3 linked regions of the Thiocapsa bogorovii genome follow. Each later gene encodes a partner of the first gene's protein in a complex. Links are inferred from orthologs where the notes say so. Each region holds a gene or a part of one and is shown in the gene's direction. Other genes may lie near its edges. The genes, in order: rne, pnp and eno.

Region 1 (3,917 bases):
CTGACCCTTATGCCGGCATCCGATGTCCGAGCAGGCCGATGTGCGGGATCTCGAGTGGTGTCGCGGACTCGTTTCGTCGAGTGACCGCGCATTCTACACCCTGTGAGCGCCGCGCGCCCTGCACGACGGCAGACCAGCGCAGCCGGCGCCGACCTCGCCGCTCCCGAGATCGACCCCTCCAACCGGGCGGGCCGATCAGGTGCGAGTGCCCGAATGGGCGCTCGTCGACGACACAACACTACTGACTACGCGCGTGCCCGTCCGGGTCGGCCGAAGAGCCCAGCCCGGCTGAACGGACGCTGCCGAAGCCGTCGCGCCGATTCGTCGGCGCGACGGCGACACGCCGAGCCGCCCGCACGTTTGCCGGGTGCGCGGCGAGCAGTCCCCGAAACGGGAGACGCGTCGTGGTGCGGAATATAACCCTATGAAACGCATGCTGATCAACGCAACTCAGCCCGAAGAGTTGCGTGTTGCGACCGTCGACGGTCAACAGCTCTATAACCTCGATATCGAATCCCCCGGCCGAGAGCAGAAAAAGGCCAACATCTACAAAGGCATCATCACCCGCGTCGAGCCCAGTCTCGAGGCGGCTTTTGTCGACTACGGTGCCGATCGGCACGGCTTCCTCCCCCTCAAAGAGATCGCCCGGGCTTACTTCGAGCCCGACAGCGTCAAAGCCGGCTCGCGCGTCAGCATCAAGGAGTCGGTGCGCGAAGGCCGCGAGGTCGTCGTCCAGATCGACAAAGAAGAGCGCGGCAACAAAGGCGCGGCGCTCACGACATTCATCTCGCTGGCCGGCCGATATCTGGTCTTGATGCCCAACAACCCGCGCGCCGGTGGCGTGTCGCGACGCATCGAGGGCCAGGACCGCAGCGAGCTGCGCGATGCCATGAGTCAGCTCGAGATCCCGGAGGACATGGGCCTGATCGTGCGCACCGCGGGTGTGGGCAAGAATGTGGAGGAGCTCCAGTGGGATCTGGACTATCTGCTCCAGCTCTGGAAGGCGATCGAGACCTCGGCGCAGGACCGCAAGGCACCCTTCCTCATCTATCAAGAGAGCGACGTCATCATCCGCTCGATCCGCGACTATCTGCGCGTGGACATCGGCGAGATCCTGATCGACAACAAGGCCGTCTTCGAGCGTGCCGAGAGCTTCATCCGCCAGGTGATGCCGAGCAATCTGAAGAAGCTCAAGCTCTACCAGGACGAGGTCCCGCTCTTCACGCGCTACCAGATCGAGAGCCAGATCGAGTCGGCCTTCCAGCGCGAGGTGCGCCTGCCCTCGGGCGGATCGATCGTGATCGACCACACCGAGGCGCTGACCTCGGTGGACATCAACTCGGCGCGCGCGACCAAGGGCGCGGACATCGAGGAAACCGCGCTCAACACCAATTTGGAGGCCGCCGACGAGATCGCCCGCCAGCTGCGCCTGCGCGACCTCGGCGGGCTCTTCGTCATCGACTTCATCGACATGACGCCTCCGAAGAACCAGCGCGAGGTCGAGAATCGTCTGCGCGACGCGCTCAAACACGACCGTGCAAGGGTGCAGGTTGCGCGCATTTCCCGCTTCGGTCTGCTGGAGATGTCGCGCCAGCGCCTGCGCCCCTCGCTCGGGGAATCAAGCCAGCAGGTCTGCCCGCGCTGCAAGGGCCAGGGAACCATTCGCGGGGTCGAATCGCTCGCGCTCTCGATCCTGCGCATCGTCGAAGAAGAGGCGATGAAGGAGAACACCCACCGCATCGTCGCCCAGCTGCCGGTCAGCGTCGCGACCTTCCTGCTCAACGAGAAGCGCCGCGGCATCCTCGAGATCGAGCAGCGCCAGGGCGTCGAAGTCCTCTTGCTGCCCAACGAAGCATTGGAAACGCCGGAGTATCAGATCGAGCGCGTCCGCGCCCAAGACGCGGGGAAACTCGTTCCGGATCAGTCGAGCTACGAGCTGACCGCGCTGCCTGAGACCAAGGCGGCGCCCTTGTACGCCAAACTCGGTCAGCCGGTTCAGGCGGAGGAGCCGGCGGTCAAACAGGTCTCGCCCGCAACACCGGCCCCGCAACGCTGGACACCGACGCCGCAACCCGAGACGCCGGTGCAGCAGGAAGTGGAACGCGGCGAGCCCGAAAGCCTGCTCAAACGCATTTGGACCGGTCTTTTTGCGCCGCGCCAGCCCGAAGCGGCAGCCGCCGCAGGCCGCAGGCCCGCCGCGGCCGAACCTATCGCACGGGAGACGGCACCGCGCACGCAGCCGCCGCGACAGAGCGCCCATTCCGGTGAGCGTCGTAGCCAGGCCAGACCGACGCAGGGACGCCGCGACGAATCATCGGGCGAACGCAGCCGCCCGGACCAGGGGCGATCCGGTCGACCGGCACAGGATCAGCAGACACGACCTGAACCGAGTCGCGGCCGCGGCGAAGGCACTCAAACCAGCGAGGATACCCCTGCAGCAGGCGCGACGCGATCCGAGAACGACGAGCAAGCGCAAGCCCGCCGCAGCGCCGAGACGCGCTCGCGCCGCGGCGGTTCGCGCGGACGCGGGCGCCGTGGCTCCGGTTCAAGCGAAGCCGCCCGCTTGAGCGGCGAGAACCCGCGCGATCAAGACTCGCGCGGCGACGAGGGACCCGGCGAGCAGAACGAACGCCGTGGCGAGGAGGCTACGCCGAGGCCCGAGGATCGCGCAGCCACGGCGTCGCGCGGGACACGACCGGAGGATCATCCGCTGATGGTCACGCCGGTCGGAAACACCCCGCGACCCGAACCGGCATCTCAACCCGCCGCGGAACAGCTTGCTGCCGAGCCGGGTGAAGCCGTGAGACCATCGACGGAATCAAACGACCGCCGACGCCCGACGGAACGGACCGAGGAGCCCCGCCTCGCCGATCAACCCGAGCGGGTGGACACCGCGTCGAATGAACCCGCCGATGCGGGAGCCGACCAGCAACGGGACGGCAACACCACGCCGGCCGGCGAGCGGCCGCGATCCTCGCGCCGACGCCGCGGCGGCCGCAACCGCCGACGCTCTTCGGCCGGCGCAGAAACCAAAGAGGGCACCGGAGCCGATTCGGGCAGCGCCGACGGCGCTTCGGAAGGGCAACCGGCCTCGGACCCAGCGAGCGACGCATCGCAGGATCACCAGGCCGCACGCGAGGGGTCCATCGAGCCGGTCTCGAAACCGCGCGAGCACCGATCCGAGCCAAGGGTCCGGCACAGCACAGTCCCCGCGCAGGGCGACAGCACTCGCGTGGAACCACAAGCGGCTGGATCGGGCACCGATGAGTCGATGGGGAATGAGCGTAGCGCACCGATGAAGCAGGAGACCCCGGCGAGCGAGCCGTCCGCATCGAGCACGCACGATACCCCGGCAAGAGAGGCGACTGCGCCGATTGCGCATGAGCCACCCAAGAACGAGCCGCCCGCCATGATGCACCGCCCGGAGCCGGTCGCCGAGCCGGTCCAATCTCGGACGCCAACCGATCGCGCGACCGCCCCCGATGCCGGCCATCGCGAAGCCGAAGGGCCCCATGCGGACAGCACCAGCACCTCGACAGACCCCGACGGACGGGCAACGCAGAGGCCTGATCCCGGTGCTTCGGAACCGGTCACCGCGCCGCCGACACCTGCTGTCCAAGCGCCCTCCCCGGCCTCCGACCCGAGCGATCCCAAAGGCGGGGCCTAAACGCACGACGGCGGTTGATTCGTGTCGATGCTCGGCGCGAACCAACCGAATCCGAAAAGGCAGGATTCGGCTCATCGGTATCGCCATGCTCACTCTGTTCTTCGAGAGCCTCACCAACCTGCTCATCCTGACCTACCGGACATTCATACCGAGTCCGGGTCGTCCCCGGCCAAGCGCCAAACGCATGCTGGTGATGAGTGGATTTATCCCGCTCTTCGCGCTTGTCCAGGGGATCCACTGGATCGGTTTT
Region 2 (3,131 bases), 1.3 Mb from region 1 along the record:
CCTTTTTCTCTCCATCACTGAACCAGGAGACCACCAATGACAATGACCGCAGCCGAGAAGAAACAGATTGTCGAAGACTACCGTCGCGCCGATTCCGACACGGGGTCTCCGGAGGTGCAGGTCGCGCTCCTGACCGCGCGCATCCTGCAGCTCACCGAGCATTTCAAGGAGCACAAGCACGATCATCACTCGCGCCGCGGTCTGGTCCGTATGGTCAACTCCCGTCGCAAGCTGCTCGACTATCTCAAGCGTAAGGATCTCGACCGCTATCGCGAGCTGATCACGCGTCTCGGCCTACGCCGCTGACACGCCTCCCGACACGGCGGTCGGGCGGCCGGGAGACGCCCGATCCGCCCGCTCCCCGCGGAAGGGACGCCGCCGGCGGCACCGACGCACAGCCCTGCCACCACAGCGCCCGCAGACGCGCCTGAGGTGCAGGGGTCCAAGGCCCGGCGCTACGACGGACCACATACCCCGAGGATCTACTTGTGATTCCCAAAGCTATCGTTAAGCAATTCAAGCTCGGTGACCAGACGGTCACACTCGAGACCGGCGAGATCGCGCGCCAGGCCGACGGCGCCGTGATGGTCAACGTCGACGATACGGTTGTTCTGGTCACGGTCGTCGTGGATAAACGCCCGGGCGCGGTGCGCGACTTCCTGCCCCTGACCGTCGACTATCAAGAGAAGACCTATGCCGCCGGGCGGATCCCCGGTGGCTTTTTCCGTCGCGAGGGCCGTCCGAGCGAGACCGAGATTTTGACCTCTCGGCTGATCGACCGCCCGATCCGCCCCCTGTTCGCGAAGGGCTTCCGGCAAGAGATCCAGGTGATCGCGACCGTCAAGTCGCTGAATCCCGCGGTCAATCCCGAGGTCCCGGCCATGCTCGGCGTATCCGCCGCATTGGCGATTTCGGGAGTCCCGTTCAACGGACCGATCGGCGCGGTGCGCGTCGGGTACAAGAACGGCGAGTACATCCTGAATCCGGCGGTCGTCGGCGTGGGTCCGGATTCGGACCTCGACCTGATCGTTGCAGGCACCGAAAAGGCGGTCTTGATGGTCGAGTCCGAGGCACGCGGGCTCTCGGAGGAGATCATGCTCGGTGCTGTGCTGTTCGGCCATGAGCAGATGAAACCGGCGATTGACGCGATCCGCGAGCTCGCTGCCGAGGTCGGCAAAACACCGATCGCCTGGACCCCGCCGCCGGCCGACACCGAGTTGACCGACGCCGTCGCGAGCGCCTGCTCGGATCGGATCGCCGAGGCCTATCGCATCAAAGAAAAGCAGGACCGCTATGCGGCCCTGGATGCGGTGCGTGCAGCCGTCGTCGCCGACCTATGCAGCGGCGACGCACCGGCCTGGACCGAGCAACAGGTCGTGGGTGCGATCGAGAAGTTCGAGAAGACGACCGTGCGCAGCTCGATCATCGCCGGTAACCCGCGTATCGACGGCCGCGACAACCTGACCGTTCGGCCGATTACGATCCGCACCGGGGTTTTGCCCCGCACCCACGGCTCGGCGCTCTTTACGCGCGGCGAGACGCAGGCCCTGGTCATCACGACCTTGGGCACCGAGCGTGACTCGCAGATCATCGACGCGCTGGAAGGCGAGCGGCGCGAGCACTTCATGCTGCACTACAACTTCCCGCCTTTCTGCGTCGGCGAGACGGGTCGCGTCGGCTCGCCGAAGCGGCGTGAGGTCGGCCACGGCCGGTTGGCCAAGCGCGGCGTCCTCGCCGTGATGCCGAGCATCGAAGAGTTTCCCTATTCGGTTCGCGTGGTCTCCGAGATCACCGAGTCGAACGGCTCGAGCTCCATGGCCAGCGTCTGCGGCACCAGCCTGTCGCTGATGGACGCCGGCGTGCCGGTAAAGGCGCCGGTGGCCGGCGTGGCGATGGGCCTGATCAAGGAAGGCGATGCCTTCGCCGTGCTCACCGACATCATGGGCGACGAGGATCATCTCGGCGACATGGACTTCAAGGTGGCCGGGACGTCCGAGGGCATCAACGCCCTGCAGATGGATATCAAGATCGAAGGCATTACCGCCGAGATCATGGAGACCGCGCTCGATCAGGCGAAGGCCGGCCGGCTGCACATCCTCGGCGAGATGAACAAGGTCATCGGCGCACACCGCTCCGAGATGTCCGAGCATGCCCCGCGCATCATCGAGCTGAAGATTCATCCGGAGAAGATTCGCGATGTCATCGGCAAGGGCGGCTCCGTCATCCGCGCCATCACCGAAGAGACCGGCGCCACCATCGACATCAACGACGAGGGCGTGGTCAAGATCTTCTCGGTCGAGAAGGCCGCGGGCGAGGAAGCCAAGCGTCGGATTCGTCTGATCACGGCCGATGTCGAGGTCGGCAAGATCTATGAAGGTCGTGTCGCACGCCTGATGGATTTCGGGGCCTTTGTCACCATCCTGCCCGGACGCGATGGCTTGGTGCACATCTCTCAGATCTGCGAGGAGCGCGTCCAGAGCGTGAGCGACAAGCTCTCCGAGGGCGATCAGGTCCGCGTCAAGGTGTTGGAGGTCGACAAGCAGGGCCGCATCCGTCTCAGCATGAAGGCCGTCGAGCCGGGCGAGTAATCGTCACGCATCTTGGTTGAGAAAGGGGCCTTTGGCCCCTTTTTTGCTTTTCCTATTGCCGAGTTCAATGAAGCCGGCCGTTTGCTTGCGCGAAGGGCCCTGGCCCGAACCTGCCGATCCATCGCTTCCCGCACAGATACGCGAGGGCCGGCGTGAAATGCTAGGATCACCGAAAGAGCCCGCAACCCGAGGCCCATCCCCGCGATGTCAACGCGTCCCAGCCCCCCGATTCGTTTCGGTCTCATCGTCATCGGTGACGAGATCCTCAAGGGGGCCCGCGTCGATGCACACCTCGGTGCGTTCAAACGTATGGTCGGCGAGCGCGGACACGAGCTGGCCTGGCACTGGTTGCTCCCGGACGACCCGGAGGCGTTGATCGCGCATCTGCGCTTCTCGATGGGGCGACCCGATCCGGTCTTCGTCTGCGGCGGAATCGGCGCAACGCCGGACGATCACACGCGTGAATGTGCAGCGACGGCGGCCGATTTGGACCTGGTGCGTCATCCCGAAGCGAAAGCCCTGCTCGAAGAGAAGTTCGGAGAC
Region 3 (3,106 bases), 2.9 Mb from region 1 along the record:
GCATCCGCGTCCCGATCCTGACCGACGTGCATGAAGACACGCCGCTGGGCGAGGTCGCGGATGTGGTGGATGTCCTTCAGACCCCGGCCTTTCTGTGTCGCCAGACCAATTTCATCCAAGCGGTCGCGAGCCAGGGCAAGCCCGTCAACATCAAGAAGGGTCAGTTCCTGGCCCCTTGGGACATGCGCCACGTGGTCGAGAAGGCGCGCGCGACGGGAAACACGCAGATCATGGTCTGCGAGCGCGGCGTCTCCTTCGGCTACAACAACCTGGTTTCGGACATGCGCGCGCTCTCGGTGATGCGCGAGACGGGCTGCCCGGTCGTCTTCGATGCCACCCATTCGGTGCAACTGCCGGGCGGGCAGGGAGATCGGTCCGGCGGTCAACGCGAGTTCGTCCCGGTCTTGGCGCGTGCCGCTGTAGCCGTCGGCATCGCGGGTCTCTTCATGGAGACCCACCCGAACCCCGATCAGGCGTTGAGCGACGGTCCCAATGCCTGGCCTTTGCACAAGATGCGTGGCCTGCTCGAAACCCTGGTTCAGATCGACCGACTGGTGAAGTCGGCAGGTTTCGCAGAGCAGGCGTCTTGAGGTGGGTGTGAGGCGACATTCGGTCGGGCCGGCGAGCCTGGTGGTTCCCGCCTGACCGTGCGGGTCGTCGGTCGGTATTTCCCTGCCGGCCCCACGTTGAATCGAACAACAAGATCGGACAGACGTCTGCGCTGTACCGATCGTCGCGAGACTCCCCACCGAGGCCCGATAGACTCATGCGATTCTCTTGAAGAATCGCTCCGTTGTTGTTTTTGGAGAGACATGCCATGTCCGATATCGTCGATGTCCGCGCCCGCGAGGTTCTGGACTCCCGCGGAAATCCCACAGTCGAGGCCGATGTCATCACCGCCGACGGTGCGATCGGCCGCTTCATCGTGCCGTCCGGCGCTTCGACCGGTTCGCGCGAGGCCCTCGAGCTGCGCGACGGCGACCGCTCGCGGTTCGGCGGCAAGGGCGTCCTGACGGCTGTCGCCAACATCCAAGGCGAGCTGCGCGACGCGGTCGTCGGCATGGAGGTCGGCGACCAGGAGGCGCTCGATCGCGCCATGATCGCGCTCGACGGGACCGACAACAAGGCGCGTCTCGGCGCCAACGCACTGCTCGGCGTCTCGATCGCCGCCGCGCATGCCGCCGCACAGGAGAAGGCGTTGCCGCTCTTCATGTCGCTCGCGACGGGGCCCTATCGTCTACCCGTGCCCATGATGAACATCATCAACGGCGGGGAGCACGCGGACAACAGCGTGGACTTTCAGGAGTTCATGATCCTGCCGGTGGGCGCACCCAGCATCCGCGAGGCGGTGCGCTACGGTGCCGAGGTCTTTCATGCGCTCAAGTCCGTTCTGCACGGGCGCGGATTGGCCACCGGTGTCGGCGACGAAGGCGGTTTCGCCCCCGATTTGCCCTCGAACGAGGCGGCGATCGAGGCGATCCTGGAGGCGATCCACAAGGCGGGCTTCAAGGCCGGCTCGGACATCTATCTCGGTATGGACGTGGCGGCGTCCGAGTTCTACGCCGACGGCAAGTATCATCTCAAGGGCGAAGGCCGCACGCTCGACTCCGACGGCATGACCGATCTCCTGCTCGAGTGGGTCGAAAAATACCCCATCATCACCATCGAGGACGGCTTGGCCGAGGGCGACTGGGACGGCTGGAAGCGCCAGACCGAGCGTCTCGGAGGCAAGGTCCAGATCGTCGGCGACGACCTCTTCGTCACCAACACCAAGATCCTGCAGGAAGGGATCGACAAGGGCATCGCCAACTCCATCCTCATCAAGGTCAATCAGATCGGCACCCTGACCGAGACCCTGGAGGCGATCGCCATGGCGCATGCGGCCGGCTACACGGCGGTCGTCTCGCACCGCTCGGGCGAGACCGAGGACACCACCATCGCCGATCTGGTCGTCGCGACGGGCACCGGCCAGATCAAGACCGGATCGCTTTCGCGCTCCGACCGGGTCGCCAAGTACAATCAGCTGATGCGGATCGAAGACCAGTTGGGCGACGAGGCCACCTATGCGGGTCGCTCTGCCTTCAAGTGGCTTTGATGTTTGGCAGGCAGGGGCCGGGCGCCTCCTTCCCCTGCTGTCGACACCGAAGATGCCGTCCATGCGCATCCTGATCCTCGTCTTGATCCTCTTGCTGGCTGGCCTGCAGTTTCGGCTGTGGGTCGGCGAGGGGAGCTTGGCCGAGGTGCATGGGCTCAAAAACGAGATCGCGGCTCAAGAAGAGGAGCTGGTGCGCCTGCGTGCACGCAATCAGGAGCTCCAAGCCGAGGTGATGGACCTGCGCGAAGGGGTCGAGGCCTTGGAGGAGCGCGCGCGTCGCGATCTGGGGATGATCAAGCCTGGCGAGATCTTCATCCAGATGATCGAGCGCAAAGCACCGGAGAAGACGCCTCCGGAGGCGAAACGATGAGTCCTTCACGTGCCTTATGGGCGGTGCTTCCCGCCGCAGGGGTGGGACGTCGCATGGGCAGCGCGACGCCGAAGCAGTATCTCGATCTCGCCGGCCGCGCCGTGATCGATCATGCGTTGGATCTCTTCGTGGCCGACGTGCGGATCCGGGGCGTCGTGGTTGCCCTGGATCCGACCGATCGCTACTGGGGGGCAACGGCCTATGCCGAGCATCCCAAGGTGACCCGCGCCAACGGCGGTGCCGAGCGTTGCCATTCGGTCCTGAATGCGCTCGATGCACTGGGTGCACGCGCCCATGCCGAGGATTGGGTATTGGTGCATGATGCCGCGCGCCCCTGTTTGCGCCCGGCCGATCTCGAGCGGCTGATCGAGGCCCTCATCGAGGACGAGGTTGGCGGCCTGCTCGGCATCCCGGTGCGCGATACCATGAAACGGGCCGAGCCGGACGATCGCATCGGCGCGACGGTCGATCGCGCGTCGCTCTGGCACGCCTTTACACCGCAGATGTTTCGTCTCGGCCGGTTGCGTGCCGCATTGACCGATGCGTTGGCCGCCAACCATCTCGTGACCGACGACGCATCCGCCATGGAGCGCATGGGTCACGCCCCGCGCCTGATCGAAGGTCATGCCGACAACATCAAG

What was found.
Region 2: the proteins of rne (region 1) and pnp are in contact, whole or in part, in a cryo-EM structure (PDB 9QH0), measured with the Escherichia coli proteins. The link is inferred for Thiocapsa bogorovii from one-to-one orthologs.
Region 3: the proteins of rne (region 1) and eno are in contact, whole or in part, in a solved structure (PDB 2FYM), measured with the Escherichia coli proteins. The link is inferred for Thiocapsa bogorovii from one-to-one orthologs.

Annotation. Positions count from the first base shown.
Region 1 is NZ_CP089309.1:1,455,030-1,458,946, forward strand. What follows is about bases 101-3,867. They hold rne (ribonuclease E), read left to right. Parts: upstream 101-424; coding sequence 425-3,667; downstream 3,668-3,867. Other genes in these bases: LT988_RS06510 (sulfotransferase), read left to right, coding at 3,753-3,867. In the rest of the region: more of LT988_RS06510, read left to right, coding at 3,868-3,917. UniProt on the Escherichia coli protein: Endoribonuclease that plays a central role in RNA processing and decay. Required for the maturation of 5S and 16S rRNAs and the majority of tRNAs. Also involved in the degradation of most mRNAs.
Region 2 is NZ_CP089309.1:181,403-184,533, reverse strand. What follows is about bases 58-3,038. They hold pnp (polyribonucleotide nucleotidyltransferase), read left to right. Parts: upstream 58-488; coding sequence 489-2,588; downstream 2,589-3,038. Other genes in these bases: LT988_RS00825 (competence/damage-inducible protein A), read left to right, coding at 2,793-3,038; rpsO (30S ribosomal protein S15), read left to right, coding at 58-306. Also shown: more of rpsO, read left to right, coding at 37-57; more of LT988_RS00825, read left to right, coding at 3,039-3,131. UniProt on the Escherichia coli protein: Involved in mRNA degradation. Catalyzes the phosphorolysis of single-stranded polyribonucleotides processively in the 3'- to 5'-direction. Also involved, along with RNase II, in tRNA processing.
Region 3 is NZ_CP089309.1:4,309,842-4,312,947, forward strand. The notes cover bases 1-2,956. They hold eno (phosphopyruvate hydratase), read left to right. Parts: upstream 1-817; coding sequence 818-2,095; downstream 2,096-2,956. Other genes in these bases: kdsA (3-deoxy-8-phosphooctulonate synthase), read left to right, coding at 1-590; ftsB (cell division protein FtsB), read left to right, coding at 2,157-2,465; ispD (2-C-methyl-D-erythritol 4-phosphate cytidylyltransferase), read left to right, coding at 2,462-2,956. Outside these bases: more of ispD, read left to right, coding at 2,957-3,106. UniProt on the Escherichia coli protein: Catalyzes the reversible conversion of 2-phosphoglycerate (2-PG) into phosphoenolpyruvate (PEP). It is essential for the degradation of carbohydrates via glycolysis.